One region of the Alicyclobacillus sp. SO9 genome, then DNA from elsewhere that is predicted to be linked to it. Evidence: a T-box and tRNA genes for the amino acid it is inferred to sense, from the RefSeq annotation. Region 1 holds a T-box; the other regions hold tRNA genes.
The links. A T-box is a leader RNA that pairs with one kind of tRNA and senses whether it is charged. The one in region 1 lies ahead of proS (proline--tRNA ligase), so its partner is inferred to be a tRNA-Pro.
Positions count from the first base shown of each region.

Region 2: it encodes a tRNA-Pro, which carries the amino acid that the T-box ahead of proS (proline--tRNA ligase) is inferred to sense. The anticodon was not compared.
Region 3: it encodes a tRNA-Pro, which carries the amino acid that the T-box ahead of proS (proline--tRNA ligase) is inferred to sense. The anticodon was not compared.

Region 1 is NZ_CP066339.1:2,957,327-2,967,487, forward strand. It holds gene GI364_RS13865 (rhomboid family intramembrane serine protease) at 1-1,193, shown strand, start outside; T-box leader at 1,260-1,479, shown strand; gene proS (proline--tRNA ligase) at 1,516-3,084, shown strand; gene GI364_RS13875 (aminopeptidase) at 3,353-4,591, opposite strand; gene GI364_RS13880 (GNAT family N-acetyltransferase) at 4,638-5,102, opposite strand; gene GI364_RS13885 (cation:proton antiporter) at 5,399-6,643, opposite strand; gene GI364_RS13890 (TrkH family potassium uptake protein) at 6,715-8,199, opposite strand; gene GI364_RS13895 (potassium channel family protein) at 8,199-8,870, opposite strand; gene GI364_RS13900 (potassium channel family protein) at 8,867-9,328, opposite strand; gene GI364_RS13905 (ATP-binding protein) at 9,601-10,161, shown strand, end outside.
Region 2 is NZ_CP066339.1:2,506,012-2,516,172, reverse strand. It holds gene GI364_RS11560 (DNA-binding response regulator) at 1-616, shown strand, start outside; gene GI364_RS11555 (spore germination protein) at 1,643-3,178, opposite strand; tRNA gene GI364_RS11550 (tRNA-Ser) at 3,394-3,485, opposite strand; tRNA gene GI364_RS11545 (tRNA-Val) at 3,491-3,566, opposite strand; tRNA gene GI364_RS11540 (tRNA-Glu) at 3,640-3,714, opposite strand; tRNA gene GI364_RS11535 (tRNA-Thr) at 3,740-3,815, opposite strand; tRNA gene GI364_RS11530 (tRNA-Asn) at 3,817-3,891, opposite strand; tRNA gene GI364_RS11525 (tRNA-Ala) at 3,897-3,971, opposite strand; tRNA gene GI364_RS11520 (tRNA-Pro) at 4,054-4,130, opposite strand; tRNA gene GI364_RS11515 (tRNA-Arg) at 4,132-4,208, opposite strand; tRNA gene GI364_RS11510 (tRNA-Gln) at 4,251-4,325, opposite strand; tRNA gene GI364_RS11505 (tRNA-His) at 4,334-4,409, opposite strand; tRNA gene GI364_RS11500 (tRNA-Trp) at 4,412-4,487, opposite strand; tRNA gene GI364_RS11495 (tRNA-Tyr) at 4,538-4,621, opposite strand; tRNA gene GI364_RS11490 (tRNA-Thr) at 4,625-4,700, opposite strand; gene hfq (RNA chaperone Hfq) at 4,806-5,048, opposite strand; gene miaA (tRNA (adenosine(37)-N6)-dimethylallyltransferase MiaA) at 5,089-6,057, opposite strand; gene GI364_RS11475 (class I SAM-dependent methyltransferase) at 6,082-6,888, opposite strand; gene mutL (DNA mismatch repair endonuclease MutL) at 6,881-8,971, opposite strand; gene mutS (DNA mismatch repair protein MutS) at 8,953-10,161, opposite strand, start outside.
Region 3 is NZ_CP066339.1:1,458,728-1,468,888, forward strand. It holds gene GI364_RS06440 (anti-sigma factor) at 1-759, shown strand, start outside; gene hprK (HPr(Ser) kinase/phosphatase) at 1,166-2,077, shown strand; tRNA gene GI364_RS06450 (tRNA-Arg) at 2,270-2,346, shown strand; tRNA gene GI364_RS06455 (tRNA-Lys) at 2,391-2,466, shown strand; tRNA gene GI364_RS06460 (tRNA-Ala) at 2,681-2,755, shown strand; tRNA gene GI364_RS06465 (tRNA-Asn) at 2,761-2,835, shown strand; tRNA gene GI364_RS06470 (tRNA-Thr) at 2,837-2,912, shown strand; tRNA gene GI364_RS06475 (tRNA-Glu) at 2,918-2,992, shown strand; tRNA gene GI364_RS06480 (tRNA-Val) at 3,022-3,097, shown strand; tRNA gene GI364_RS06485 (tRNA-Met) at 3,254-3,329, shown strand; tRNA gene GI364_RS06490 (tRNA-Phe) at 3,333-3,408, shown strand; tRNA gene GI364_RS06495 (tRNA-Gly) at 3,458-3,532, shown strand; tRNA gene GI364_RS06500 (tRNA-Pro) at 3,682-3,758, shown strand; tRNA gene GI364_RS06505 (tRNA-Val) at 3,766-3,840, shown strand; tRNA gene GI364_RS06510 (tRNA-Met) at 3,844-3,920, shown strand; tRNA gene GI364_RS06515 (tRNA-Thr) at 3,931-4,005, shown strand; tRNA gene GI364_RS06520 (tRNA-Tyr) at 4,011-4,094, shown strand; tRNA gene GI364_RS06525 (tRNA-His) at 4,178-4,253, shown strand; tRNA gene GI364_RS06530 (tRNA-Gln) at 4,257-4,331, shown strand; tRNA gene GI364_RS06535 (tRNA-Gln) at 4,360-4,433, shown strand; tRNA gene GI364_RS06540 (tRNA-Glu) at 4,438-4,512, shown strand; tRNA gene GI364_RS06545 (tRNA-Lys) at 4,519-4,595, shown strand; tRNA gene GI364_RS06550 (tRNA-Asp) at 4,719-4,795, shown strand; tRNA gene GI364_RS06555 (tRNA-Ile) at 4,800-4,876, shown strand; rRNA gene GI364_RS06560 (16S ribosomal RNA) at 5,350-6,896, shown strand; rRNA gene GI364_RS06565 (23S ribosomal RNA) at 7,216-10,161, shown strand, end outside.

The DNA.
Region 1 (10,161 bases):
CCGTTGACTACCACGATGTTGTAATCGGACATGAGTGGTGGAGGCTGATTTCAGCAGACTTTGTCCACCTGAATCTTACGCACATCGGTTTTAACATGGTTGCGCTGGCTTTTGTTGCAGGAATTGAAGTGGTAGCGCAATCGTGGACATTCATTACAGTCTATGTCCTCTCTGGCATCATCGGCAATCTCGCCCAAGTGTTGTTATATCCTCATAACACGGTTTCTGCAGGAGCCTCCGGGGCTATTATGGGGCTTTATGGGATGGCCTTGTATATGGGGATAAAGGGAATACTTCCTGTCGCAGTCAGAAATCAAGTCATTGTTCTATTTGTAGTCAATGTCGTGTATGGTTTCTCCACACCGCATATCGGGAATGGCGCGCATATCGGCGGCTTCTTTACTGGGTTGCTGCTCGCGGGGCCGCTATTACAAATGAAGCGTATTTCATATCGACATGTAGTAAATGTCACAGGATTTATTGCAGCAATTCTATCAGTAATCGCGTTATTTTTAGCTTATCATAACGGGCAGCATACCGAGACCCGGCTGCGTAGTAATCCACTTAGTATTCTAAGCAAACTTTCAAAGGCTAATTCATCTCAACTAAACTCTACCTCGGGACCGAGGATTTCAGCAGGTACCACCGCTGCAGATGGCCGCCACAACGCAGGCACAACTTCGAACGCCCCAAGCGGGATGTCGCAGCCGTCTTCAACGGCAACTTCTAAGTCACCGTCGAGTGCAGTATCGGATGCCCACTCGAGCACAGGTACTTTTACCTCTCCTCGTCGCCCCAACCCTGTGCAGGAGTTTAAGACAGAGTTCAATAAGACATTGCAAAATTATACTGAGATACGAGCACAGTACACGCGGTATCATAGCCAATATGATACGAAGGCGATTACAGAATCCAAGTATTACAGCGATATAAGCCGTCTGGTTTCTCCTCTGGAGGCCGATGGAAACCAACTGAGGTATCTCCAGATGGTTGCACCTGCCAACGCAAAGAAAATGACGACAGAATTGAATCACAGTGCAACGTATTTTTATGGGTACATCGAGGTGTTAGCGTACAGCCTCAAGATCTCAAAACCGTCGGAGGCAAAGAGAAGTTTGACATATCTTACAAAAAGCAACCAAGCCTTCAAACAGTTTCAAACCCTGCATAGAACGTACCTTAAAGAGAACTAGCCTATCCTGCAGTTGCTGCTTGACAGAAAAAGTAAGGCTGTGTATAGTACACAAAACTGAACCTGTCCTACTGCATTGAGAAGGCCAGTACAAATGAGTGCGGATGTACAGAGAACCGACCGCTTGGTGAAAGGTTGGTCTTTCAAGTCATTTGGAACCCACCTTTGAGCAGATGATGATAAATCATCCGGATCCCCCCGTTACAAGGGAGCCTCACGGCGATTTGAGCGGGTCACGTTTGTGACCAATGAAGGTGGTAACACGAGGGTATGCCCCCGTCCTTTACGGACGGGGGTTATTTTATTATCACGAGGTGATGAAGATGCGACTGTCACATTCACTGTTCAAAACGGAGCGTCAGGTGCCAAGTGATGCTGAATTGAAGAGCCATCAACTACTAATCAGAGCGGGCTTTGTTCGGCAAATTGCGGCGGGAATTTACAGCCTAACCCCATTGGCCTGGAGAACCATTTCCAACATATCACAAATCGCCAGGGAGGAGATGTCAAAAGTAGGAGGAGAAGAAGTTCTGCTTCCAGTCACGCAACCAGCGTCCTTATGGAAGCAAAGCGGTCGTTATGAAGACATCGATTCGTCCTTGGTACGATGGACAGACCGCAATGAGCACAAGATGGTACTAGCAATGACACATGAAGAGGCTGTTACAGACCTTGTCCGTCACTTTGTAAGCTCTTACCGGCAGTTACCCCTTATCCTGTATCAAATTCAAACAAAGTTTCGAGATGAAGCGCGCCCTCGAGGGGGACTTGTACGGCTTCGTGAATTCCTGATGAAAGATGCATACAGCTTTCATGCAGACACAAAGAGTTTGGATGTGTTCTATGACAAGATGATAGAAGCTTATGAAGCATTTTACGCCCGATGCGGGGTTTCTGTTCTTCGCGTCGAGGCAGACACCGGGATGATGGGCGGAGGTGCGTCTCATGAATTCATGGTCCTATCTGACGGAGGTGAGGACACACTTGTTACTTGCCGCGGTTGCGGCTACGCGGCCAATAACGAAGTAGCGGTCTCAAAAAAACCGAGTCTTGGCTCTAAAGAGATGGCCTCTTGGACACTTTACAAGGGTTCTGACGGACGTCGTATCGTTGCAGGTGCACCTGAATCCTCCCAAATCAGCGCTGTGAAACTCGCGCATACACTAGGCGAAAGAGAAATTCAGGAGTTAGACGTACATGAATTGGAGCAACTTGGACTATCCTCTAGCGGTTGGTTGGACGGAGAAAAAATCCGGCATACCGAACTTACTGTGATACTTGATGACTCCTTCTCCTCGCACTCGATGAGCCAAACTGGAGTCTACCAATTTGCAGACATTATTACAGTCGAGGAGGGCGACCCATGCCTGCATTGCGGAGAATCCCTAAGCACCGTCAGAAGCATCGAAGTTGGGAACATTTTTAAACTAGGAACGCGCTACTCATCTCCTATGGGAGCGACTTTCACACAAAAGGACGGTTCGGTCAGTCCACTCACCATGGCTTCCTATGGAATTGGCATCACAAGAATGCTTGCCTGCATTGTCGAAGACAACCACGATGAGGACGGAATTGTGTTCCCAAAATCCATTGCTCCGTTCACATACCATTTAGTCCGCATCGGACAGGATGAAGAGGTCATGAGGACGGCCGAGCAAATTTACAATGAGCTTGGGACCAATCAAGTCCTGTACGACGACAGACACGAAACCCCAGGTGTGAAGTTCGCAGATGCCGATCTCGTAGGTCTCCCCTACCGCCTAACCGTCAGCACCACATCCTTGAAACGCGGCGGTATAGAACTAAAAGACCGAAAGACGGGACATGTAACGGTCGTTCCTATTCAAAACTTACAACAAACCTTATCGACAGCCTTGTCTGACCGCCATTGATGATTTAAGCTGAGCCAATTGAGGTCCTGTACAGTCGGGTCGACATCCATCATGACTGGCTTTTAGAGTTTGTCTTCGGAGCGGTAATAGAAAGTATTTTCGAATGGTTAGGGAAATCCTCCATGTGGTTGCTTGCTAGCCTATACCGTTTGCTTCGCTTTGTACTTCGTTTTCTGGTTTGGAAAGGTGAAAGGTGAATTCATTTGACCAAACAACGGTTTCGCGCAACTTCCGTCAATCGCTGCGGAAGTGGCGCGAAATTTCGTAGCTAAAATGCCCATTTTCCATTTCGGAAGAGCGGCTCGATAACTCCGTCTGCAGTAATGCCATCTATATCCAACTCGTCTGAGCCAATCATGAAATCCACGTGCGCAAGACTGTAGTTACATCCGTGTTCAGCTAACTGGTCTGCGCTCATTTGCGTACCGCCCTCGACACACATCGGATAAGCACGTCCAATGGCGAGATGGCACGATGCATTTTCATCGTACAACGTGTGTAAAAATACCATGTTGCTCTGTGAAACTGGCGAGTCGTGAGGCACCAGTGCCACTTCACCGAGGAAGTGGGAGCCCTCATCCATTCCTATGATTGACTTCAATACTTCGTATCCTTTCTCTGCTTCAAAGTCGACGATACGTCCACTTTCGAATGTAAGAGAGAAATTATCAACAGTCGCTCCATTGTAGTTTAGCGGTTTCGTACTCCTTACGACACCATTCACACCTGTCTGGAGCGGAGCCGTAAATACCTCCTCAGTAGGGATGTTCGGAACTATCGGTACCCCGCGTGAATTCTTGCCTCCGGCAGAAATCCAACGGTGCTTTTTGTGCAACTCAATCGTTAGGTTTGTGCCTGTGCTTCGGTAATGAAGCTTTCGGTAGTTTTTCTGATTCAGATAGTCCGCTCGAAATGTCAGATCCTCGACGTGTGCCTTCCACGCGGCTACGGCATCGGGTTGGTCAGCACGCGTTATCTTAAGGACGAGATGCCAAAGCCGATTCAATCGCTCGGTCTCAGGTAGTTCTGGAAACAAAAGTGAGGCCCAGGTCTCCGTAGGAAACCCCATCCCAGACCAAGTTATATCCCCAATTCTGGCGTTGAAGAAACTCAATGCTTCTGCCGTTGCTCTAGAGTTTATTGCAATCCTCTCCGGATGGACATTTTGTAACAGACTAGGATTCACCGTAAAGATAGCCAGTCTCGCCGCATCTTCGTCCAGAATAGATTGATACCATTCCACATTCCATTTTCCGACTTCAACTAATGCTGCTTCATCACTGTGCATGAGACGCATGCGTCTTAGTTCTCCATCGCTGTAACGGAAGTGGACGTTGTGAGCCCCTGCCTCATACGCTTTCTTCGCAACAATTCGAACGAAATCTGCGGCTTCCACATCCGCTTCTATGTACAAATTCTGACCAGCCTGCAAATTCACTCCGACTTTGACCGCGACATCTGCATACGATTCCAATTTATTCAGTAATGCACTATCAGCACTACCCATTTGTACAACTCCCCCTTCGCGCTAAAGCACTCAGCGTCACTCTGTTTTAAAGCACTTTGGACATGAGAATGTTGGTAGCAACGTATCCCGAAGACCTGTACAACTTGATTGCAACCTCGTTATAGCCAAATACATGGAGCGATATTTTGGGGATACCCATCTGCTTTACAAAGGCTTCGAGAGATTGCATCGTTTGTTTTCCATAGCCTTTGCCTCTTGCGTCCTCGTTTATTTCAAGACCGTAAATAAACATTTCTTTCCCTTCATCACGTACCTTTAGCCATAAGGATCCCACCACTTGGTCACAGTCTTCATCTTTGACGTTAAAGAGATAGGTGTCCAAGGTGGCTAATCCCTCAGGCATTATCTGCTCAAACTCTCGCTCTGCAACCTGCATCGCTTCCTCAGCCGATACGTTACCGGCTTGGACCTTTTCTTCAGCATAATGCTTAACGCTAGCTTTAAGCCACGATTCATACCGTTCATGTCCCATTGATTCTAACTTGACCATAGCAATCCCCCTATTCCTTGTCGTAATATTTAGTATAGCACTCCTTGTATAAGTGAGGCTTAATTTCATATTTCTTACAAGCTTATACTACGCCTTTTGACAACCACAAACAGGGAGCCAGCTGTGCTGGCTCCCTGTTTCTTTGCTCGACCATTCGAACGACTGAACTGTGCCTCATCCCCGACCAGCATCCCAACTCACGCAGTTGCTGGCTTCTGCACTAACCCCCACACAGTCCCGAAGGGTACATACGCATCACGTATCTATACTTATACAAGTTCTCTGGTTGGAGTTGCTCAGATTTCTTCCATTTCAAATGCTTGTAGTACACGCAATCGCGTTGCGACCCATCCAGTCGTACTTGCTTGTACCAAAATCGTCAAAAGGATAGCCATGAAAGTAATGGAACTAATCAGCGGCGCACCAGGAACTTTTTCAGCGACAATCATTCCGGATAAAGCGGCTGGGATGACTCCAGTTTCTCTTACCCAACACATAAAAGTCACTTGTCTGCGGTTCCATTTCGCCCGCCGGTCTATCAGGACTGAACTTAAGACAGTTAACGGTCTTGCAATGACCATGAAGATGGCAACAACAACCAACCCCATCCACAAGTGCTCGTAGATGAGCTTAAAGTCTACCTGTGTACCTAATAAGACAAAAATTAACATGCGCATAATCAGAGTGATCCCGTTTCCAAAGTGATCGACATTGTCCCGAGTGTGTTGTGCCATGCTCAGCCTAAAGCTTTCTCCATTTCCAGTCATCATTCCGGCGGCAAACGCAGCCATGAACCCGCTCGAGTGAAGAAGCGTGGCAACTTCAAAGGAAGACAATGCAGTTGCCAGCATGACAATAGAACCATATTCGTGAAAAATTCCCCAGCCGCGGCGGGAAACCAGCCACAAACAGACGAGTCCAAAAAATGCGCCTGTCGCCATCCCCACAATTGAAGAATGAAGAAAGGAGAGTATCGGAGGAGCTAAGGAGAATTGCTTGTGCGAAACAATCAAAGAAATTATCGTGAACACTAATACTGAGCCTGTGGCATCATTAAAGGCAGACTCAGCTTCCACAGTTTGCTGAAGTTTAGGAATAAGGGATACACGTTTGAAGACAGGAATCAGTGTGGCGGGATCGGTAGATGCAAGGATAGACCCCAATAAAATCGCCCAAGTCCACGGCATAGCCAACAGATAATGAGCTGCTATCCCCACCACGAGCGCCGTTAGCAAAACGCCCGCAGTAACTAACATGAGAATACTAATCCAGACCTTTTTCAGTACCGAAAACTGGACACCGCGTCCTCCATCAAATAAGATCAACAGGGCTCCAACGTTCAAAATCCATTGATTCAATTGAGCTTGATTGGGTTCGCTGACCCAATTTAAAATCGCTGGACCAATGAGGATACCAAACAGCAGGAATGCTGCAACATCAGGTATACGGGGACGCTCCGTTAGCTTGGCCACAGACAGTCCTCCGACAAGAATGATAATCAACACCTGTATGGAACTTTCCCATGAATTTAAATGTAACAAGCCAATCGCCTCTTCGAAGCCTAGGAATAAGTACTCATGACTAACGGCCGGTTTACTTTTTCTTTAGCAATCTATTTGACCTTGCTTTTTACAGATGCTCTGAGGTCTTTTGAAGCTTTGATAACCGCCACAAAAATCACATAAATCTCCAGGCGGCCGAAAAGCATACCTGCAATTTGAGTCCACAGTACAACAGCAGGTGAGTGAGGAGATGTCACTCCAATGGATAATCCCACAGTCCCTATAGTGGAAGCAAACTCAAACAGTGAATCCTCCAGAGAATAACCGTACGCAGTCATCACGGCTGTCCCGATAAAGAAAAGAACCAGATATATGAACGCATACATGGATACTTCAGAAATTCGCTTTGCATCGATGTACACTTTCCCTTCAGGGCGACATACGTACGTCTCATTCACCGTGTTTTCAGGTAAGAAATTCTTCTTAATATTCCAAATCAGTGCTTTGAACAACACGTGTACTCGATAAAGCTTGATGGCTCCTGCAGTCGATCCAATACCTCCGCCAATTAGCATGAGAACTACCATGATTAAAATTGCCAACGGACCCCAATTATTATAGCTCACCGTTGAAAAGCCGGTTGTACTGAGAGCCGACACAGCGTTAAAACCCGCTGCCTGCAGTGCTTGAGGAATGCTTCGATAGACTTTGGCCAGGGAGAAAAAGGCTAAGACCGGAGTAGCAATCGCCAGCACCAGAAACATAAATCGAATTTCTCCAATCCGAAAAAACGCCTTGAATTTGCCTCTGATTAAGAGGAGGTGAGCTGCAAAATTGGTGGTACCAAGCAGCATTAAAACAATGGTTACAATGTCTATTGGGGTGCTTTTATACGCCCCTATACTGTCTGCTCTTGTCGAAAATCCTCCTGTCGAAAGCGCCGCAATGGAGTGGTTAATTGCATCAAACCAGGACATTCCAAAAACTACGTATAGAATGCTTCCTGCAACAATATATCCAGAGTAGATAGAGATGACGATGCGCGCGGACTTGGCCAGATTCGGCAACAACTTGTCAGAATGTCCTTCTGCACTGTATAACTGCATACCATAGGTGCTTGATAGAGCTGATACCATAACCAGGACAATACCTATCCCGCCAAAAAACTGCATGATACTGCGATGCATCAAAAAAATTTTAGGAGTAACCGTGACATTAACCACAGACAATCCCGTTGTGGTCCAACCGCTCACCGCTTCAAACATAGCTTGGGTGAAATTTAACTGCCCTGATAACAGGAACGGTAACCCCGAAAAAAAAGCCGCAACCATCCAGGCAAGAACAATAACAATCGTATCTTGGCGCAGCGATAATTTCACGTCGCGTCGGCCACGAATCAAGAGGCTTAATAAACCTCCAACTAAAAGCGCAGTAAACGCTGGAATGAGGAAATCGGCAGCATATCGCGTTTCCGAAGGATAGAAGACGAGAACCAGCAAAGGCGTTAGCAATATGACGCCAGTTATCATGGTTAACACACCAATGTATCCCCATACCGTTTTGTACCCGTCAATGACATTACGGTTGACCATCATCAACTGCTGCGTCTCCCAACAACTCTCTGAATTACTTTTTCTTGTAGTCTTAGCGGAGACAGAATGATTAATTTGTCCCCGGAACGCAACTCCGTGTTCCCTCTAGGAATGATGCTTTGCACACCTCGAATGATGCAACCAATAAGGCTTTGTTCTGGGATGTCAATTTCAGCCACGGTTGTGTTGCAGACCGGAGAATCTTTGTTAAGGCGGACCTCCATTGCAACGACTGTTCCGTGTTCAAAGGAAATGAGGTTTTCAATTTCCTCCACTGACGCCATTTGCTCAATCATATCGGACACAATATGCGTCGCACTAATGACCGAGTTGATACCAAGGTGCCTAAACACCTCTACATTTTTCGGGTTACTGACTGTTGTAAATACTCGTCTGACACCGTAAATTCTCTTTGCAAGCTGACAAATAACGAGATTGTCAGCATCTTGAGGAGTTAAGGAAATCACAAGATGGGTGTCTTCAATGTTGGCATCTTCAAGTACATCCGGTTCACTTCCATCTCCACAGATCACCAACGCTTCGTCATGCTTCTCTGCCAAAGCCTTGGCATAGCTTTCATCATCTTGAATGATTGTCACCGCATGTCCTTTAGACAACAATGAAGAGGCAAGAAAGTCCGCTTTTTTACGACCGCCAACAATCATAATCTTCATTTCCCAGTGACCTCCAAAACGTCCTGTGAAAGCAAGCTTTCAAACCGAAGCAAAGTCAAATTCGTCGGATGAATTGTTTGTATTGTATAGTCTCTGTACAGCACTTCTTTGTCATTATTGAACAGCCGTGTGATGACTTTTGGAACGCCGAACAGCTGACTGGCAATCTGTGAAATCATAATATTGACATTGTCATTCTCCGTCGCCGCGAAAACCACGTCAGCTCTACCAATGTTGGCACCTTTGAGTACATCAACGTCCGTGGCATCCGCCTCTATCGTAAAGCCGGCGTAGTCACGTGATAATTTCCGAAATCCCAAGTTGTTTTTGTCAATGATAACTACATCTTTTCCGCGTGATGACAAGGTCGATGCAATCTTGGCCCCGGCCCGACTGCATCCCGCTATGATAATATAGTCGTCGTGATTGTCTCTGCGTTTGCGCAGTCCATTCCCCATAGATATCACCTCAAGAGATTCAAAGTCAATTGTAGAAACCGTACGCTTGATAAATACTTATCGCTATCCACGCGGCTGGAACCTGATATTCTTTAAGGTCCCCCATGTCCGCTTACTCTTGCGGAACACAGGATGATTGTAAGCTCTTGTTGTGTCAAAATGCTGTAAAGAAATAGACGTGCAGTGTAAAAAAACTGTAAAAATATACACGAAGCATGTGAATTAGAGGTATATAGAGGATAATCTGTGTGTAGAGAACGGAGTTAGAAGTGATGAAAACAACAACATTCCAGCGACCGAAATGGCGTATTCTATCCTATCTCATATCCTTTCCGACCCCTGAAGACACGTTCCATGGAAGCGAGAAGCAGAAAGCAAAACTCTTGCCTTATGTCATCACGACACTTGTCGTTTTTGGGTTAACTATGATTCTTTCGGAAATTGGACATTTCTTTACACTAGTCAACATCGCACTGCTGTATCTTTTGCCAGTCCTTATCACAGCTGTTCGTTGGGGCCTTTGGACCTCATTTTATGCAGCAAGCATTGGGGTAGTGGCGTTTGATTTCTTCTTTGTACCGCCTCTGTACACTTACACCGTTTCTGACGCACGGTATTTGATTTCGTTCGCAGTCTATTTAGCAGTTGCCACATTCACTGCAACTCTGGCGTCTCAGTTACGTCAGGATTTTCGAGAGGCCAGAGAGCGAGCGGCCGTTACATCAGCTCTCTTTTTACTGAGCACACAAGTAGCCGCTTCTGGGAATCTAGACTCCATACTCGCAGCGATTGTTCGACAGGCGTTTGGAACCTTTGGACTTTGCGCAACGGTT
Region 2 (10,161 bases), 450 kb from region 1:
GAGAAAAGGGGAACGACTTCGAAGGTTAGATGATGGGCACGGACACGCCGAACACTTATTTCTTAAGGAAGTTTGGTGGCCTGTATTTCGACAATTTGAGAACCTCCATCCAGAGTACGAGATTTACGACTATAAGGACGGTTTTAGGTACATTGATTTCGCGTACATTTTGCCGTATTTTCGAGTTGCGATTGAAATAGACGGGTTCGGGCCTCATTTCAGGAATATCTCCGCTTGGAAATTTGACGATCATTGCTTGCGCCAAAATTACCTCGTAATTGACGGATGGTACGTAATTCGGTTTACTTACAACCAAATCAAAGAACAGCCCCGACTGTGTCAACAGACTGTGCAGCAGTTCTTCGGCCGCTGGTTGAGTAACACGACATCCCTGAGTCGATTGACCACTCTTGAGCGCGAGATTGTTCGCCTAGCTTCACGCCACATCAAACCAGTTTCACCAAAAGAAATTTGCGAGGATTTAGGAATTGGATCAGCCTACGCGCACCGGTTGCTACATAACCTGATTGAAAAGAACTGGCTGGAGCCAGCTAGCGGATCGGTTCGTGTTCGCTCGTATAAACTCCACCCATCACGGAATGAGGTGAAACTCTAATTGCAGCACCCACAGCAAAAGATTGTGTGTCTGCGATCGCAAAATGCACCGTCAGGAAAAGGCAATTTGAACAAAGAGCTCCGACAGTCACGACCATGATGCGTGCATTTGGGGATTGGGACAGTCCTACACTTACAGCGACATCATAGCGATCCGCGGGGGCTGAACTCCCGCGACGTTCTACCCTGCCCAATCGCGGTGGCATCATAGCGATCCGCGGAGGCTGAACTCCCGCGACGCTCTACCCTGCCCACTTGCAGTGACATCATAGCGATCCGCAGAGGCTGAACTCCCGCGACGCTCTACCCTGCCCAATCGCGGTGGCATCATAGCGATCCGTGGGGGGGTGAACTCCCGCGACGCTCTACCCTGCCCACTTGCAGCGACACCATAGCGATCCGTGGGGGACTGAACTCCCTCGACGCTCTACCCTGCCCACTTGCAGCGACATCATAGCGATCCGTGGGGGCTGAACTCCCGCGACGCTCTACCCTGCCCAATCGCGGTGGCATCATAGCGATCCGTGGGGGGCTGAACTCCCTCGACGCTCTACCTGGCCCACTTGCAGTGACATCATAGCGATCCGTGGGGGGCTTATTTGCGATCATGTGGCGAAGCCGCTCCAAATAAGCTCGCGGCAGGAGCTTATTTGCCTTATGGAGCCGAAATAGGGCCTGATACACAGAAATAAGCGTTTCTGGCGAGCTTATTACAGCAAGATACCGGTTCAGAGCTCAAATAAGCACTTCTCGGATCTCTATATGAGCCGAGCCACATCTCTGCCACATCTCTGCCACATCTCTGCCACATCTCTGCCACATCTCTGCCACATCTCTGCCACATCTCAGGCATGAAACGGGGCTGTGCCCGCCCCAATGCGCCGCAGCAACATTGGTGACAAGAACAGCCCCGCCGAATGGACCATATTAACGCAAATGGATGCGTTTCAAAGTTCGTTCCAATCAATCCGTTCCAGCCCAATTCCGTCCGGCACAGAAAAGGCAATATCATCGCTCCATGCGAGACTTAACCACGCCGTTTTTGCATCTTTGGTCGAAGAATGCCCGGACGTCCTTGAATCAGTGATATAGGTTTACGCAATATGACATTGTCCATACCGTTTTTCCATTTAAACGGCATAAGGGGCCATAAATATGGCGTTCCAAAGGAGTCCCGGGTCACTAGAAAAATGAACCATACGAGCAGCGCAATTGGAAATCCGTAGCTCTTAATACCAATTCCGTAGCCGATTTCCGTAATGAGCAATACGAATATGCGGGACATCTGATTGGCAGTTGCTAAATTGTAGGATGCAAGTGAAAACTGTGCAATGAGAACAAGCGCCATGTAGACTAAGACTTCAGGCTGCAACAGGTGAATTTCGCTAACGAATTGACTGAATATGATGGCAGCCATAATACTGACCATAGAGGCCAAAGTAACCGGCGTGTTCATCACCGCTAGCCGCAAAATGTCCAATACCACTTCAGCCGCAATCAACTCTACCCAGAGCGGTAACGGGTCGTGCGTGCTTGCCTTGAAGAAGGCCAATTCCTTCGGAACCAAATCAGGATGAAAATTTAGAACCAAAAAGAAGCCTGGTAAAACAACTGTCAAAAACGCGGAGGCCAACAGCACCCAACGCATATACGTTCCTACCATTGGATACAAGTGATACTCCTCCGGATGCTGCAGCAACTGGAAAAACGTGATGGGTGCGATAATTACTTCTGGGCTGGTATCGACAACGATTACCACATGTCCCTCGACCAGAGCGGTTGCTGCCACATCAGGCCGCTCGGTGTAGCGTACCACAGGGTACGGATTCCATTTTACTTTTCCAATCAGTTCAGTCACGGCTTGCTCTGCCATCGCAACCGTATCCGTTTTTATGCCTTTCAAACGCCGTCTGACAGAGTCTACCATGTCCGGATTGGCTACGTCATTCAAATACATCAATGTAACATCTGTCTTAGAGCGCTGACCCACCTGCATCAGTTCTGCACGCAAACTGGGATCACGTAGACGCCGACGAATCAGTGCAGTGTTCATCAGCATGGTTTCAACAAAACCGTCTCTTGGGCCTCGAATCACCCGTTCAATCTCAGGCTGCTGTATGCTCCTCATAGGATAAATACGAGTGTCAATCAACAGCGCTGCGTCAAATCCGTCAACAAAGGTCACCATTGGACCAGATAGAATAAACCTAACCACGTCCTGCATTTTAGTGACTGGTTGGACCTGAACGAAAGCTACATTTGTGTTCAAATAGTTCATGAGGTCTTGCAGTGTGTAGGAATCATTTTCGTGCTGATCGACAAACATCCGTATACGTTTTTCCAGGTCGTCTAAAATCAGAACCATATTCATGGTTAGAAAATATCCGTTTAGCACGTAAGACATCATTTTGAAATTTGAAAAGGAAAAGGATTTAGCCATGATGTCCCAACTATGCCCGGGGCCCTGACCAATTCCAAGTTCGCCGTTCAAATACTCGATATTCTCTTCAAGGCTGGCGGAAATCGGTGGAAGCGGCTCGTTCTCGTTATCAGGTTCTGCCACGTTGCCGGGTTCCTCCTTTCTCGATCTGCCCCCTTACTGTACCCGGCAATAGACCAAAACATTCTCGCATATTCTCTACGTGAAAGACGAACATTCGGACGACCCGTCAGTCAACTCCGTCAGTCAACTCCATCTATAATCAATCGATGTCCATTCAGCCTGTACCAAGTCTGTATACATAAAAAGAGCAGGCATACGCCTGCTCCCCAATCCTATGGCGGAGTGAGAGGGATTCGAACCCTCGATACGGTTTAGCCGTATACTCGCTTAGCAGGCGAGCGCCTTCGACCGACTCGGCCATCACTCCATATATGGTGGGCGGTAACGGGCTCGAACCGCTGACCCCCTGCTTGTAAGGCAGGTGCTCTCCCAACTGAGCTAACCGCCCATATATCTGGCTCAAATTTGCACATGCCTAGATTTCAGCAAGCACTGCTTTTTCTAATACTAGTAGATGCTAGTGGTGACCCCAGGGGGACTCGAACCCCCGTTACCGCCGTGAAAGGGCGGTGTCTTAACCGCTTGACCATGGGGCCGGGTGCAATTCCCTCTGATAACCCATGGAGCTCCCAATCGGATTCGAACCGATGACCTCATCCTTACCATGGATGCGCTCTGCCGGCTGAGCTATGGGAGCGTGGCTCCCCGAGTAGGATTCGAACCTACGACCCTCCGGTTAACAGCCGGATGCTCTACCGCTGAGCTATCGAGGAATACTTGGTGGAGGTAGTCGGATTCGAACCGACGGCCCCCTGCGTGCAAGGCAGGTGCTCTCCCACTGAGCTATACCCCCAAGGCCTCGTCTCAGGACTTGTCTAGTAGTCGTGAAAAACATATGCTACGTCCTGCCATAAACAACTGACTGAGACGATATCTGGTCGGAGCAGCGGGATTCGAACCCACGACCTCCTGCTCCCAAGGCAGGCGCGCTACCAAGCTGCGCTATGCTCCGATGGCGTGCCCGGAGAGATTCGAACTCCCGACCTCTTGATTCGTAGTCAAGCGCTCTATCCAGCTGAGCTACGGGCACTTACCATACAATTACTGACTCTCGCCAAGGCGCCTGTAAAACTGGCTGGGAGGGAAGGGTTCGAACCTTCGCATGACGGAGTCAAAGTCCGTTGCCTTACCACTTGGCTACCCCCCATTGAAATATGGGGTGAGTAGTGGGAATCGAACCCACGAGTGCCGGAACCACAATCCGGTGCGTTAACCACTTCGCCATACTCACCATGGCAGGGGCGGCAGGATTCGAACCCACGACATGCGGTTTTGGAGACCGCCGTTCTACCAACTGAACTACGCCCCTTAGCGATTTCAGGAACTTGACCTGTCGCTGATGAAGGCTCCCGAAGGAACTGGTGGAGGGAGAAGGATTCGAACCTTCGAAGCTTCCGCAACGGATTTACAGTCCGCCCCATTTGGCCACTTTGGTATCCCTCCGTATGGAGCCAGCGACAGGAGTCGAACCTGCGACCTACTGATTACAAGTCAGTTGCTCTACCATCTGAGCTACGCTGGCGCCGCATCAGCGACAAGTCATAACTTATCACATTTAAATCGCTATTGTCAACGCCTGATTTCGATTAAATTTGCGTCGAAATTGCCTGTGATTTTGTCCTTCTATTTACTCCTCGGATCCTGACTCAAATGTCAGATTTACGTTCCTCATGGGATTGAATGTTGAGATGGCATGCTTATAAATCATTTGCTGTTTGCCATCACTCTCAAGCACCACCGTGAAGTTGTCAAATGCTTTGACAGTTCCGCGAATCTGAAAACCGTTTACCAGATACACAATAACAGGGACTTTGTCTTTTCGTACTTGATTTAAAAAAGTGTCTTGAATATTAATGGGTTGTTTGCTCATGAATGCATCCTCCACTCACTGCGAGACTCCTACGTTGACTCTATTCGGTCTCGGCCTTTTGAATTCCTGCCTTAAGTTTGACAGCCTCGTTGTATACCTGCGAAAAGCTATCGTTTGCTATACCTTTCACCGGATCTACATCAAGCCATTTAATTCTACCATCGCGCCCGAACCAGGACATCTGACGTTTGACAAAACGCCGGGTATTACGCTTTAGAAGTGCAACTGCTTCCTCCCGTGTGCACAGTCCGCGAAAGTATGACGCTAATTCTTTGTACCCGATTGCTTGCATAGAAATCAAGTCCCAGTTGTAATCTTGTCTCAGCAAGGACTCCACTTCATCGAACAAACCAGTCTCCAACATTTTGTCAATTCTATGCTCCACACGCGCATACAAGTCTTGCCTGTTCATTCGAAGTCCAAACTGGACTGTATCGTACCGCCCCCCTTGAATGGACCAGTCATAGCCATCTGAGAACGGCTTCCCGCCCGTTTCGAGTACCTCAAGCGCACGGATCACTCTTCGCACATCGTTGGGATGCAGCCGCTGTGCTGCCTCCTTGTCACGCTCCTCTAAAATCTTATGCAATTGCAGTTGCCCATGTTTCAGGGCGTAGTGCTCCCATTTTTGACGAATTTGAGCCGACCCGCGGGTCTTTCCAAAATCCAAATTTTCAGTTATAGAACGAATATACAAACCTGTCCCGCCGACCACAATGGGCAAACGCTGCCTTCGCAAAATTGAGGAGATGGCCTCGTCTGCCCGTTTCGTCCACTGGGCTACGGAAAAAGTGGCATCCGGTTCTGCAATATCAATCAGATAGTGTGGCACGCCCTGCATTTCATCCTCACGCAATTTACCCGTACCAATATCCATTTTCTTGTATATTTGCATTGAATCAGCAGACACTACTTCACCGCCCACAGCTTTTGCCACGGACACACCAAAATCACTCTTCCCAATTCCAGTCGGACCTACAATACAAAGTACTGGCGGCTTGTTGGCCAAGAGTTGCCTCAACCTCCTCATAAACTACCTCACATTCAGAATACCATAGGAAAACCTTGCTCTTTCTTTGTCCGGCCTCAAACCAAACCGCTCAAAGACGCCTGAAGAAATCCGCTCTTTTACCACTACACGTCGCCTTGCTACTCGCTTTGCTTCCCTTATTGCTGCCTCTGACAGTGCTCTGCTGTCCGCATATTCCCGCAATGCATCAGCGCTGGAAGGATGATGACTTCTACTGCGAAACATAGGATCAAAATATACGATATCCACACTGTCCGTCGGCATCATTTGCAGGAAACTGAGATAATCGGTTACGTGAACACGAATCCGCTCAAGCAGGGGCTGCATCCAGTCCGGCTGCTCTGCACGTTTATGTATGGCAAAAGAGACTAATATCGCCAGTGGTTCTGAGACCTCAAGGGATTCAACTCGGCCCTTGTCACCCACAGCGAACGCCAAAACCAGCGAATCCGTCCCCAACCCAAGAGTCGCATCCACAACCGTATCGCCGAGCCTCACTCCAGCGGCGGTTAACAGTCTGTCACTCTGCCCCCGTTCCAACTGCAGGCAACGCTGCATCGCCATACCGGGATGGAAATAGAGTGCCTTGTCGGGAGCAGACATATGATAAAACTTTGGGACCTCATCTGCAATTAAGCAGGCCTCAACAGCTTCGTCCCGGCATACTTTGACAATGCTTCTGGCATTTCGAACCACGCGCTTGCAATGAAACCATAGAGCCAATTCATCTGCCTGCTTCGAGGCCGCATCAGATTCTGACCATGGCGTCGTCACAACAAAACGTGTGGCATGGTTTGTGGTTTTACACAATACGTCGGAACTCCTTCTCCAAATCTTCGTTTGACAACCGAATCAGAACAGGGCGGCCGTGTGGACAGTGAAAGGGATCGTCCAAGTCTGGCAGGGCCTGACACAGAGCTGAAATTTCCATTTCAGACAAGCGGTGGTTCGCTTTAATCGCTGACTTACAAGCTCGCATGATAATTTTTTCGCGCAGGGCTTCCCGCACATCTTGGTGACGCCCAACCTCTGTCAACTGTTGTAAAAGTTCCTCCAGCAAGACGGGTGCATCAAGGCCTTCCCAAACATGAGGAATGGTCCGGACAATAATTTCGTAACCGCCAAACTCCTCCACGCCAATCCCAAGTGTCTTCAACAACTCTAAATGTGTTGTACACACGGCATGCTGCTGAGGTGTGAGCGTCAGCGTAATGGGCGTCAACAGGGGGATTGAGCCAGTATGGCTCGCTTGCGTCTGCTCACGAAAACGTTCATACAGAACGCGTTCGTGAGCGGCATGCTGATCGATGACGAACAGCGCATTGTCCGCCTCAGCCAAAATGTAGGTTCCGAGTACCTGCCCAATAGGACGAAGTGCCCTAAGTTGTCGACGCGTCGCCTCTACGGACCTTTCTCCGTCAATGTGTTGAAGTCTATTCGTCGTATCTTCTCCTGATGCGTCAGAGTCCCCCCGGTCTTCCTCAGTCGCGTGTGAAGGCTCTATTACGCCCTTCGTTCTGTCCCCATCCCGTTGAGCAGCTTCCGGCACAGCCTCTGCTGCATCTGCGTACGTCGTTTCCCTTGGCTCAAGCTTCGCTTCAGATACGGGATCTTTGTCAACCGACACAGCGTCATCCTTGTCCGTCTCAAGAGGCTGTTTCTGCTCGTGAATGACCGCCCCAACTGAGCCGTTGCCACTCGGGACGAGTCCGGTTGATGTATGGGTTGTTCGAAACAAGTCTTTCGCTGCAGCAATTTCCTCCGCGGAAGACGGACGTCGCGGTTCATAGGAGTCTCGAACCCTTGGTCCATGCTCTTCCTTCAGCCCCAGGTCCTTCTGCAGAGATTGGGGTCCATTGTGATGCCAGTTGTCCCTCGATCGATCCGCTCCCGGGACAAGAAACGCCTGCTCCAAAGCTTGACTCACCGCTTCTTGCACCAGGCGCGTGACATCTCTCTCTTCACTAAATCTGACTTCAGATTTATGCGGGTGAATATTCACGTCCACCAACGTCGCATTCATCTTTAAATACAAGGCATACACAGGGTGTTTATTAATCATCAGCCTGCCTTGATACCCTTTCATCACGGCTTGATGCAGACCAATGTTGCGAATAGACCGCTCGTTAAGAAACCAGTTTGCGTGAGTCCGCGAAGACTTCCCCTGTGTGGGTCTCCCAATATAACCATACACACGGTAGTCCGGCGTTTCCATGTCGACTTTCAGAAACTGCCTTGCTTCCCCGACTCCGTATAAGGTCGCGAGCACGTCCAACACCTTGTTTTTTCCTGGTGTCTGAAACAGTATGCGATGGTCAACTTCCAGCCGAAACGCTACATCAGGCCGACTGAGCGCTGCCCGCTGCACAACTTCAACGCAGCGCGCCTGCTCCGTATGCACTGTGCGTAAATACTTCAGCCTGGCCGGCGTGTTGAAAAACAAGTCCCTGACCTCAACCGTGGTGCCCGAAGCCATGCCAATGGGCTCCGGAACGTTCGTTGCATCACTGCCCTCTGCCGTGACAACCCAGCCGTGTTCTTCTTTCTCCGATCTCGTTTGCAATCTCACACGACTAACAGCCGCAATCGAAGCCAACGCCTCACCGCGAAATCCGAGCGTCATTATTCTTGTTAACTCATACTCGGTCTTCAATTTACTGGTCGCGTGGCGAGCAAAAGCTAGAACAGCGTCCTCCTTATCCATGCCTTTGCCGTTATCCTCAACTACGATAGCAGAAATGCCGCCTTCTTCAAGAGCTATAGAGACTTTGGATGCGCCAGCATCCAGACTGTTGTCCAGCAATTCTTTAACACAGGAAGCAGGGCGTTCCACAACCTCCCCTGCTGCGATTTGGTTGGCCAAAGCCGGTGACATTACCTGGATTTGTCCCATCCAGTCACATCCTTCACTCTCTGTACGACTTCGTACAATTTGTTCATCGCGTCAATTGGGGTCAATTTGAGTACATCAATCTGGGCCAGTTCATCAAGTAAATCAGTATCTGGAAACAGGCCCAAGAGCCCTTGCTGAGACATCCCCGTGTGAGAAGCTGGGAAGTTCGAATTCGAGTTCGTCGCAGCGGGCTCAACGCTATTTAAAGCCACTGCAGTTTCCTTAACCGCAGTCGCAGAACGTGCCGCAAGCACTGAAGCACTGTTTTCTCGTTTCTGCAGCAGGTCCTGTGCTCTCTCAATGACGTGACTGGGTACACCGGCAAGTTTGGCAACCTGAATACCGTAACTTCGGTCTGCCGGACGGTCCACCACCGTATGTAAAAAGGAAATGGAATCCCCTTCTTCTTGAACGAGGACCGAGGCATTGGCAACACTATTCATGGTATCGGCTGTCTCCGTCAACTCATGGTAATGGGTTGCGAACAGCGTCAAGGGGGAATCCGGTTGTGAGAGTGTTTCCATCACAGATTCTGCAATGCACAAGCCGTCGTATGTACTCGTTCCTCGTCCAACTTCATCGAGGAGCACTAGACTTCGATTCGTTCCCTGACGCAGAACCTGCGCCAACTCCACCATTTCCACCATAAATGTACTCTGTCCGGCAGTCAGATCATCGGACGCACCGATGCGCGTGAAAATGCGGTCGACAAGCCCGATTTGCGCTGACTCAGCCGGCACAAAGCACCCAATATGAGCCATCAGCACAATCAATGCCGTCTGACGCATAAACGTGCTCTTTCCGGCCATGTTCGGTCCGGTGATTAAAACCATCTGACGAGTGGAGGTCAACGACACATCATTTGGAACAAATTGCCCTCTCATCTGCGCTTCAACAACCGGATGACGGCCTGCTCGAATCTCAATACCTCTCTCTTCCATTAAAACAGGACGGGTGTATCCTCCTTCAACAGAAACTGAGGCGAACGCACACAGGATGTCAATCTCTGCTACCACATCGGCAGCCTGCTGCAATTGAAGCAACGAACATTGCACCTTGTTCCGCAGGTCCGTAAACAAGTCGTACTCCAAGGCAGTAGAACTGTCTTCCGCATTGAGAATTCTGGCTTCCTGTTCCTTCAACTCTGGTAAGACATAGCGCTCTGCAGACGACAAAGTCTGCCGCCTTTC
Region 3 (10,161 bases), 1.5 Mb from region 1:
AACCTTACTTGTAACTCAGGCACTCACACAGATATTGCGGACACCATGCATCAAGGGGTACAGGTGAACAAAGGCGTTGGTGTACATGGAAGCGCAGAAGACGGAGCTGAAACCCGTACTGAGACCCCCGTTACAGCTCCCATTAAGACTCGCATTGAAACTCGCATTGAAACTCGCATTGAACCTCGCATTGAACCTCCCATTGAACCTCCCATTGAACCCCGCATTGGAACCCGCATTGAAACTCCCATTGACATGAGTATGACCCAGCACATAGTGACTGGTCTGCGTCGCTATTCCCGGCTGACGCGGTGGCTTGCCGCTGGATTGATTGTGTTTGTATCTTCTACTGCCGTCCTGACGAATGCATTGGTAGATGCACGTCAACAACTTCATCAGGTTCGCCGGCAACTGGCCTCATCAGCCAAAATCGTGAGCTTGCACGCAATGCCTTCAGCGAAGAATGCAGCAGGCAAGGTTGTTTTTGTACAGGAAAACAGCCAACTCAGGCTAATTTTATACGCTGCCAACTTGAAGCCTACGAAAGGAACGCAGGTCTACCATATTTGGTTGTGGAACCACGGTAAGCGCAGCAGTGCAGGTGTTATGACAGTTGGCCCTGCAGGCACAGGTGAATTTCAGGGCACTCTAAAGAACCGGCAATTGGACGGCATTGGTATTACACTCGAGCCCAATCCCAATACGTCGATTCCGGTCGGACCGAAAATTTTGGGCATCAAAAACATTAAACTCACTTAGTGGATGTGGGCTTGTATTTTTTGGAATATAGTTAGGGATCTGGATAGGAATCTGAATAGAAATCTGAATAGAAATCTGAATAGCTTAGAGGTGCGAGGCAGCAAGCCTCACACCTTTTGTTTTGGCCTTATCACAAAGATCGAGCGGTTTGAAAGTAACAGAAATCTCCTTTAGCGAAAAACCGCAAATGGAGAGACTTTTAGAATATGTGCTTTGTAAGCCTGCATAAGTAGTGGTGAAGACCAGGAAACAGGAACTTCTTGAGTCCAACTCAACGAGTGATTATGACCGATTATTGTCCGTGATTGGGAGTTTGAAGGAGTTAGCGGTAAGGGTGTAGAAGTCGACGACAAATGAACTCCTGCAAGACGATCGGTTACAATATGGGAGAAGCGGGGGAGTCGGATTGAAGACTATCACAGTCCAGAATCTGGTCGATAAATTCCACTTGGAAGTCATTGCAGGTAAAGAGCGGCTGGACAGCAGGATTGAAAGTGATGACATTCATCGACCCGGCTTGGAGTTTACGGGTTACTTGGACTACTTTCCAAAAGAACGAGTCCAAATTTTGGGGCGTCAGGAGATTACATACCTCCATTCATTGCCTGAAGATGAACGCGATAAACGAATCGGCGAGGTCGTTGCAATGGCTCCGCCTTGTTTCATCATTTCTCGGGGTCAAGCGGGCCTGGACTACTTCACACTGTATTGTGAGCGGTATCAAATCCCCTTGTTGAGAACAGAACTAAAGACGACAAGTTTTATTAGTCGATTGAACAGTTATCTGGAACGCGTACTTGCACCAGAAGAAGTCCTGCATGCGGTTTGTATGAACATTTTGGGTGTCGGCATCATCCTGCGCGGAAGCAGCGGGATTGGCAAGAGTGAGGTCGCGTTGGCATTGATTGAACGCGGGCACCGCCTTGTCTCAGACGACATTGTGCTCGTCAAAAAAATTGGGGCAGAAACCCTCATCGGCACTCACAACGTCAATAACCGTGAGTTGCTGCAACTGCGGGGAATTGGTTTTGTTGATGTGACTAGATTGTACGGGTCCGGCGCCTATCAAGAGGAGACAACCATCAATTTAGATATCTTTCTAACTCACTGGGAGGACTATGCCAAAACTGAACTGCTGGGCATAGAAGAACAGACGACCCATTTACTCGATGTTGCGGTACCGCAGATTGATATACCGGTTAGACCTGGCAGGAATATTGCTGCCTTGATTGAAGTGGCATGTAAGAACTGGCGCCTAAAGGCTCAGGGATATGATGCTCTGGAGACCTTTGAACGTCGCATTACTGAAGAAAATTAGCAGAGTACGTCCCAAAATTACGGATGTGCAGGCTGCTTCCCCAGCAATTTCGGATATTCTGAAATCATTAGAGATGATGAGCGGTTTAAGGTGATTTTGGGTGATTTGTAATGAGTTTTAGAAAAGGGCTTGATTAATAATGTGATTCTGTGTTACATTACTTCTCGCGCTTTTAAATTGTTGTTAAGCGATGTGCCCGTAGCTCAGCCGGATAGAGCACTTGACTTCGAATCAAGGTGTCGGGAGTTCGAATCTCTCCGGGCACGCCATAATCCTAATTACCGTGTGCCGTGGTGCTTAGGAGAATGCTTATGAGCCATTAGCTCAGTTGGCAGAGCACCTGACTTTTAATCAGGGTGTCGCTGGTTCGAATCCAGCATGGCTCACCATTGCAACTGTAAAGCTGCTGTAGTTGCTTCTAAATAACCAAGCGACAGCGTGACTGCTTGAAGGTCACGGACACATTGAAGGTCACGGACATATTGAAGGTCACGGACATATTGAAGGTCACGGACATATTGAAGGTCACGGACACATTGAAGGTCACGGACACACTGTCCGGAAACATGTTGCGTGGTGAAATCAGTATTTTGCTAGGAATACGGGGGTATAGCTCAGTGGGAGAGCACCTGCCTTGCACGCAGGGGGCCGTCGGTTCGAATCCGACTACCTCCACCAAGTGATCCTCGATAGCTCAGCGGTAGAGCATCCGGCTGTTAACCGGAGGGTCGTAGGTTCGAATCCTACTCGGGGAGCCATGCTTCCATAGCTCAGTCGGCAGAGCGCATCCATGGTAAGGATGAGGTCATCGGTTCGAATCCGATTGGAAGCTCCACAGACGGCCCCATGGTCAAGCGGTTAAGACACCGCCCTTTCACGGCGGTAACAGGGGTTCGAGTCCCCTTGGGGTCACCATTGTTCCAAGGCGTCGAAGTAAACGTTTGGGGCGGTTAGCTCAGTTGGGAGAGCACCTGCCTTACAAGCAGGGGGTCAGCGGTTCGAGCCCGTTACCGCCCACCAAATCTGAATACGCGATTTGCGCCGTCAAATATGCTTGGCGCTTGTGAAAGCCTGAAATACAGTGCATGAAGGGCATACATAGTTGCAGATGCACATGAGGATAAAAGGGCACGCGTAAGTTAAGACCGGAATATCATGTTGAAGGCAAGTTATTGACGCGGGATGGAGCAGTTGGCAGCTCGTCGGGCTCATAACCCGAAGGTCGCAGGTTCAAGTCCTGCTCTCGCAACCACATGGCTCGGTAGCTCAGTCGGTAGAGCAGAGGACTGAAAATCCTCGTGTCGGCGGTTCGATTCCGTCCCGAGCCACCACGCACTGAAATGATTGTGTTGGTATCGTGCCAGACAGTGCGCACAATTCGCGGAAGTGGCTCAGGGGTAGAGCATCGCCTTGCCAAGGCGAGGGTCGCGGGTTCGAATCCCGTCTTCCGCTCCAGAAGTACCTATAAGGTCACGGACAGACCGGATTCTCACCCAAGGGTTCCCCCTTCGGGAAGGACACCCTCAGGGACTGGCTCAAACCTACGGTTTCAGCGTCGGAATCCCGTCTTCCGTTTGAGTAAGACTAGCACATTGTAAGCATATCGGGATGTGGCGCAGCCTGGTAGCGCGCTACCTTGGGGAGGTAGAGGTCCCGGGTTCGAATCCCGGCATTCCGACCACATACTTGCGGCTATAGCTCAGAGGGAGAGCACCACCTTGACACGGTGGGGGCCATAGGTTCAAGTCCTATTAGCCGCACCATATGGCGGTGTAGCTCAGTTGGTTAGAGCACACGGTTCATACCCGTGGCGTCGGTGGTTCGAATCCACTCACCGCTACCAGACCTGACGTGCCACCTTGGCTCAGGGGTAGAGCGGCTCACTCGTAATGAGCAGGTCGTCGGTTCGAATCCGACAGGTGGCTCCAAAAGCGGAGGGATACCAAAGTGGCCAAATGGGGCGGACTGTAAATCCGTTGCGGAAGCTTCGAAGGTTCGAATCCTTCTCCCTCCACCACTGCACAAATCATGCTATGCAGCAGACAAGCTCCTCGACGGCTCACAGCCGCGGCGCTGGTCCACATATAGAACTATTCAATGGTGAATGTGGCGAAGTGGTTAACGCACCGGATTGTGGTTCCGGCATGCGTGGGTTCGATTCCCACCATTCACCCCACAATGGGGGGTAGCCAAGTGGTAAGGCAACGGACTTTGACTCCGTCATGCGAAGGTTCGAACCCTTCCCTCCCAGCCATCCCGGTCTTTTTATGAGACCGTAGTAATGCCGAATGGTGTAATGGTAGCACGACTGACTCTGAATCAGTTAGTCTAGGTTCGAGCCCTAGTTCGGCAGCCAAATTGGCCCTATCGTCTAACGGTTAGGACGCCGCCCTCTCACGGCGGTAATCGGGGTTCGAATCCCCGTAGGGTCACCATAACTTGGGTCATTAGCTCAACTTGGCAGAGCATCCGACTCTTAATCGGCAGGTTGAAGGTTCGAGTCCTTCATGACCCACCAAGTCTTCCTTGTGAGGGCGAGGCGCAAGAAGAAATACTTCCAATGGATATAAGTCTACCTGGTGTATTCACCTGAGAACGACGATCGCTGAAATCGGGTCGATGGCTGTATCCGTTATAATGTGGAGCTGTGGTGTAGAGGCCTAACATGCCTGCCTGTCACGCAGGAGACCGCGGGTTCGAATCCCGTCAGCTCCGCCACTAAGGGCCTATAGCTCAGCTGGCTAGAGCGCACGACTGATAATCGTGAGGTCAGAGGTTCAAGTCCTCTTAGGCCCACCATTGTAAACCTGATGATGAGATTCGTTAAGATGGAATTGCCTTCATCTAAATTGTGAGGGTGAGACGTCATATCGTACTTACAAATTGATGAATCTTAACGAATTAGTTCTGTTGAATCACATCACAGTCAGATTTGCAAAGAAAAAGTTTCCATTGGCTTTTTGCTTGAAAGATGGTATATTAGTCGATGCCGCCGCGAGAGCGGGCCGGACAACAAAGCCTTTAAAACCCGCGCCATAACAGCATTTTAAGACATCATGAACGACTTCAGGCGAGATGATTCAGCCGAGATTGACAAGCGGATGAGCGGAGAAAGATGTGCCGCCAAACCCAGTGGATTGACAGCAGAATGGTTCATCGGGATTTGAAGCAAAGGGTTCCTTGAAAACTAAACACACGAAAGAGACGCTTGTGTAAGAAATGAGCTTCGTCTGTTCTTTGAGAGAAGAGCAGTACAGGATATATGTAAGACCAAATTTGAGAGTTTGATCCTGGCTCAGGACGAACGCTGGCGGCGTGCCTAATACATGCAAGTCGAGCGGACTGATGGGAGCTTGCTCCCGGAGGTTAGCGGCGGACGGGTGAGTAACACGTGGGCAATCTGCCTGTCAGACTGGAATAACATCCGGAAACGGGTGCTAATACCGGATAGACAGCGGGAAGGCATCTTCCTGCTTTGAAAGCTGCTACGGCAGTACTGACAGAGGAGCCCGCGGCGCATTAGCTTGTTGGTGGGGTAACGGCCTACCAAGGCAACGATGCGTAGCCGACCTGAGAGGGTGACCGGCCACACTGGGACTGAGACACGGCCCAGACTCCTACGGGAGGCAGCAGTAGGGAATCTTCCGCAATGGGCGAAAGCCTGACGGAGCAACGCCGCGTGAGCGAAGAAGGCCTTCGGGTTGTAAAGCTCAGTCAATCGGGAAGAGCGGACAGGAGAGGGAATGCTCCTGTCGAGACGGTACCGGAAGAGGAAGCCCCGGCTAACTACGTGCCAGCAGCCGCGGTAATACGTAGGGGGCAAGCGTTGTCCGGAATCACTGGGCGTAAAGCGTGCGTAGGCGGCCTTGTAAGTCTGGGGTGAAAACTCAGGGCTCAACCCTGAGAATGCCTTGGAAACTGTGAGGCTTGAGTACTGGAGAGGCAAGGGGAATTCCACGTGTAGCGGTGAAATGCGTAGAGATGTGGAGGAATACCAGTGGCGAAGGCGCCTTGCTGGACAGTGACTGACGCTGAGGCACGAAAGCGTGGGGAGCGAACAGGATTAGATACCCTGGTAGTCCACGCCGTAAACGATGAGTGCTAGGTGTTGGGGGTTACCGCCCTCAGTGCCGAAGGAAACCCAATAAGCACTCCGCCTGGGGAGTACGGTCGCAAGACTGAAACTCAAAGGAATTGACGGGGGCCCGCACAAGCAGTGGAGCATGTGGTTTAATTCGAAGCAACGCGAAGAACCTTACCAGGGCTTGACATCCCCCTGACCGGTGTAGAGATACACCTTCCCTTCGGGGCAGGGGAGACAGGTGGTGCATGGTTGTCGTCAGCTCGTGTCGTGAGATGTTGGGTTAAGTCCCGCAACGAGCGCAACCCTTAATCTGTGTTACCAGCATGTAAAGATGGGGACTCACAGGTGACAGCCGACGCAAGTCGGAGGAAGGTGGGGATGACGTCAAATCATCATGCCCTTTATGTCCTGGGCAACACACGTGCTACAATGGGCGGAACAAAGGGAAGCGAGACCGCGAGGTGGAGCAAAACCCAGAAAACCGTTCGTAGTTCGGATTGCAGGCTGCAACCCGCCTGCATGAAGCCGGAATTGCTAGTAATCGCGGATCAGCATGCCGCGGTGAATCCGTTCCCGGGCCTTGTACACACCGCCCGTCACACCACGAGAGTTGGCAACACCCGAAGTCGGTGGGGTAACCCTTAGGGGGACTAGCCGCCGAAGGTGGGGCTGATGATTGGGGTGAAGTCGTAACAAGGTAGCCGTATCGGAAGGTGCGGCTGGATCACCTCCTTTCTATGGAGTACTAGACAGACCGCGAGAGTCTGTCAAACCACAAGCGTCTCTGAACTAACTGCAAGTCCTTTTTAGGAAACTGGAGTTAGTGTGTGTGTTTAGTTTTGAAGGTGCCCTGCCTGCAGGAATGCAGGGAAGTGTATCTTCAACTTTTGTGTCTACGGACACAGAGGTGTGTACCTTGACAACCAGATAGCGAGAAGTGAATTTTCCTGTTCACAAGTAAGAAATGGGTAACTGCACTTCGTTCACAGGGATGTGAATGAAAGTGATAGTATGAAATACCGAAAATCGGGAAGCAGCAATGCGGACCGAATGTGGTGAAGGTAGAAAGGGCGCACGGGGGATGCCTAGGCGCCAGGAGCCGAAGAAGGACGGGGCGAACACCGAAATGCCACGGGGAGCTGTAAGCGAGCCTTGATCCGTGGATGTCCGAATGGGGGAACCCCCTGGTCGTGATGGGCCAGGACTGCAGGCTGAATCCATAGGTCTGTAGAGGCAACCGGGAGAACTGAAACATCTCAGTACCCGAGGAAGAGAAAACAAGAGTGATTCCGTCAGTAGTGGCGAGCGAAAGCGGAAGAGCCTAAACCGGATACGCGGGAAACCTTGCAGGGGATGCGTAGACGGGGTAGCGGGGCAAGCGAAGAACGGGCTGCAACCGGTTCACAGAGTGAGAAAACGATGTTCGTAGAGGAAAGGTCTGGGAAGGCCTGTCGAAGAGGGTGAGAGCCCCGTACTCGAAACGGACGCGACTTTGTCGCATGACCCCAAGTACCGCGGGACACGAGAAACCCCGTGGGAATCTGGGAGGACCACCTCCTAAGGCTAAATACTCCCTGGCGACCGATAGTGATGAGTACCGTGAGGGAAAGGTGAAAAGCACCGCGGGAGCGGAGTGAAAGAGAACCTGAAACCGTGTGCCTACAATCAGTCGAAGCATCCATAGAGGTGTGACGGCGTGCCTTTTGTAGAATGAACCGGCGAGTGAGGGCGGCGAGCAAGGTTAAGGTGAGAAGCCGGAGCCGAAGCGAAAGCGAGTCTGAAAAGGGCGATAAGTTGGCAGTCCTCGACCCGAAACCGGGTGATCTACCCCTGGTCAGGGTGAAGTGCGGGTAACACCGCATGGAGGCCCGAACCCACTGGCGTTGAAAAGCCAGGGGATGAACTGGGGGTAGGGGAGAAATTCCAATCGAACTCGGAGATAGCTGGTTCTCCCCGAAATAGCTTTAGGGCTAGCGTCCGGGGATGAGTTGCGGAGGTAGAGCACTGATTGGGTGCGGGGCCCGTCCAGGGTTACCAAGCTCAGTCAAACTCCGAATGCCGCAATATTAACCCGGGCAGTCAGACTACGAATGCTAAGATCCGTGGTCAAAAGGGAAACAGCCCAGACCAACAGCTAAGGTCCCAAAGTACCAGTTCAGTGGGAAACGATGTGGCGGTGCACAGACAACCAGGATGTTGGCTTAGAAGCAGCCACCATTGAAAGAGTGCGTAATAGCTCACTGGTCGAGTGACGCTGCGCGGAAAATGTAACGGGGCTAAACTGGACACCGAAGCTTTGGATGCACAGAGATGTGCGTGGTAGGGGAGCGTTCCATGAGCGGCGAAGTTGAGCTGAGAGGCTTGGTGGAGGTCATGGAAGTGAGAATGCCGGTATAAGTAGCGAAAAGACAAGTGAGAATCTTGTCCGCCGAAAGCCCAAGGGTTCCTGGGGAAGGATCGTCCGCCCAGGGTTAGTCGGGACCTAAGGCGAGGCCGAAAGGCGTAGTCGAAGGACAACTGGTGGAAATTCCAGTACCACTCCAGACTGTTTGAGCGAAGGGGTGACGCAGGAGGTCCAGGGAAGCGGCCGGATGGAAGAGGCCGTCCAAGCAGCAAGAGGGGAATCGAGGCAAATCCCGGTTCTGGTAACTTCAAGCTGTGATGGGGAGGGAAGAACAGTACCGAAGTCCTGAGGATCACACTGCCGAGAAAAGCCTCTAGTGAGGAAAGGAGTGCCCGTACCGAAAACCGACACAGGTGGGCGCGTGGAGAACACGAAGGCGCGCGGGAAAACTCTCGTTAAGGAACTCGGCAAAATGGCCCCGTAACTTCGGGAGAAGGGGCGCTCATCGAGAGATGAGCCGCAGTGAAAAGGCCCAAGCGACTGTTTATCAAAAACACAGGTCTCTGCCAAGCCGAAAGGCGAAGTATAGGGGCTGACGCCTGCCCGGTGCTGGAAGGTTAAGAGGAGGGCTTAGGGTTTCGACCCGAAGGTCTGAATTGAAGCCCCAGTAAACGGCGGCCGTAACTATAACGGTCCTAAGGTAGCGAAATTCCTTGTCGGGTAAGTTCCGACCCGCACGAAAGGCGCAACGACTTGGGCGCTGTCTCAACGAGAGACCCGGTGAAATTGTAATACCTGTGAAGATGCAGGTTACCCGCGGCTAGACGGAAAGACCCCGTGGAGCTTGACTGCAGCTTGATATGGGAGATGGGTATGTCATGTACAGGATAGGTGGGAGACAGAGAAGCAGGGGCGCAAGCCAATGTGGAGTCGGTGTTGGGATACCACCCTTGAGATGCCAATCTTCTAACCTGGCGCCATGAAACTGGCGTGGGGACAGTGTCAGGCGGGCAGTTTGACTGGGGCGGTCGCCTCCAAAAAGGTAACGGAGGCGCCCAAAGGTTCCCTCAGCGCGGATGGAAATCGCGCAGTGTGTGTAAAGGCAAAAGGGAGCTTGACTGCGAGACGGACAGGTCGAGCAGGGACGAAAGTCGGGCTTAGTGACCCGGCGGCCCCGAGTGGAAGGGCCGTCGCTCAACGGATAAAAGCTACCCCGGGGATAACAGGCTGATCTCCCCCAAGAGTTCACATCGACGGGGAGGTTTGGCACCTCGATGTCGGCTCATCGCATCCTGGGGCTGAAGTCGGTCCCAAGGGTTGGGCTGTTCGCCCATTAAAGCGGTACGCGAGCTGGGTTCAGAACGTCGTGAGACAGTTCGGTCCCTATCTGCCGCGGGCGCAGGATACGTGAGAGGAATCGTCCTTAGTACGAGAGGACCGGGATGAACAGACCGCTGGTGTCCCAGTTGTTCTGCCAAGAGCATAGCTGGGTAGCTAAGTCTGGAAGGGATAAGCGCTGAAAGCATCTAAGCGCGAAGCCCCCCTCAAGATAACGTGTCCCATCCATTTATGGAGTAAGACCCCTTGAAGAAGACGAGGTAGATCGGTCCGGAGTGGAAGCGTAGTGATACGTGGAGCTGACGGATACGAATCGGT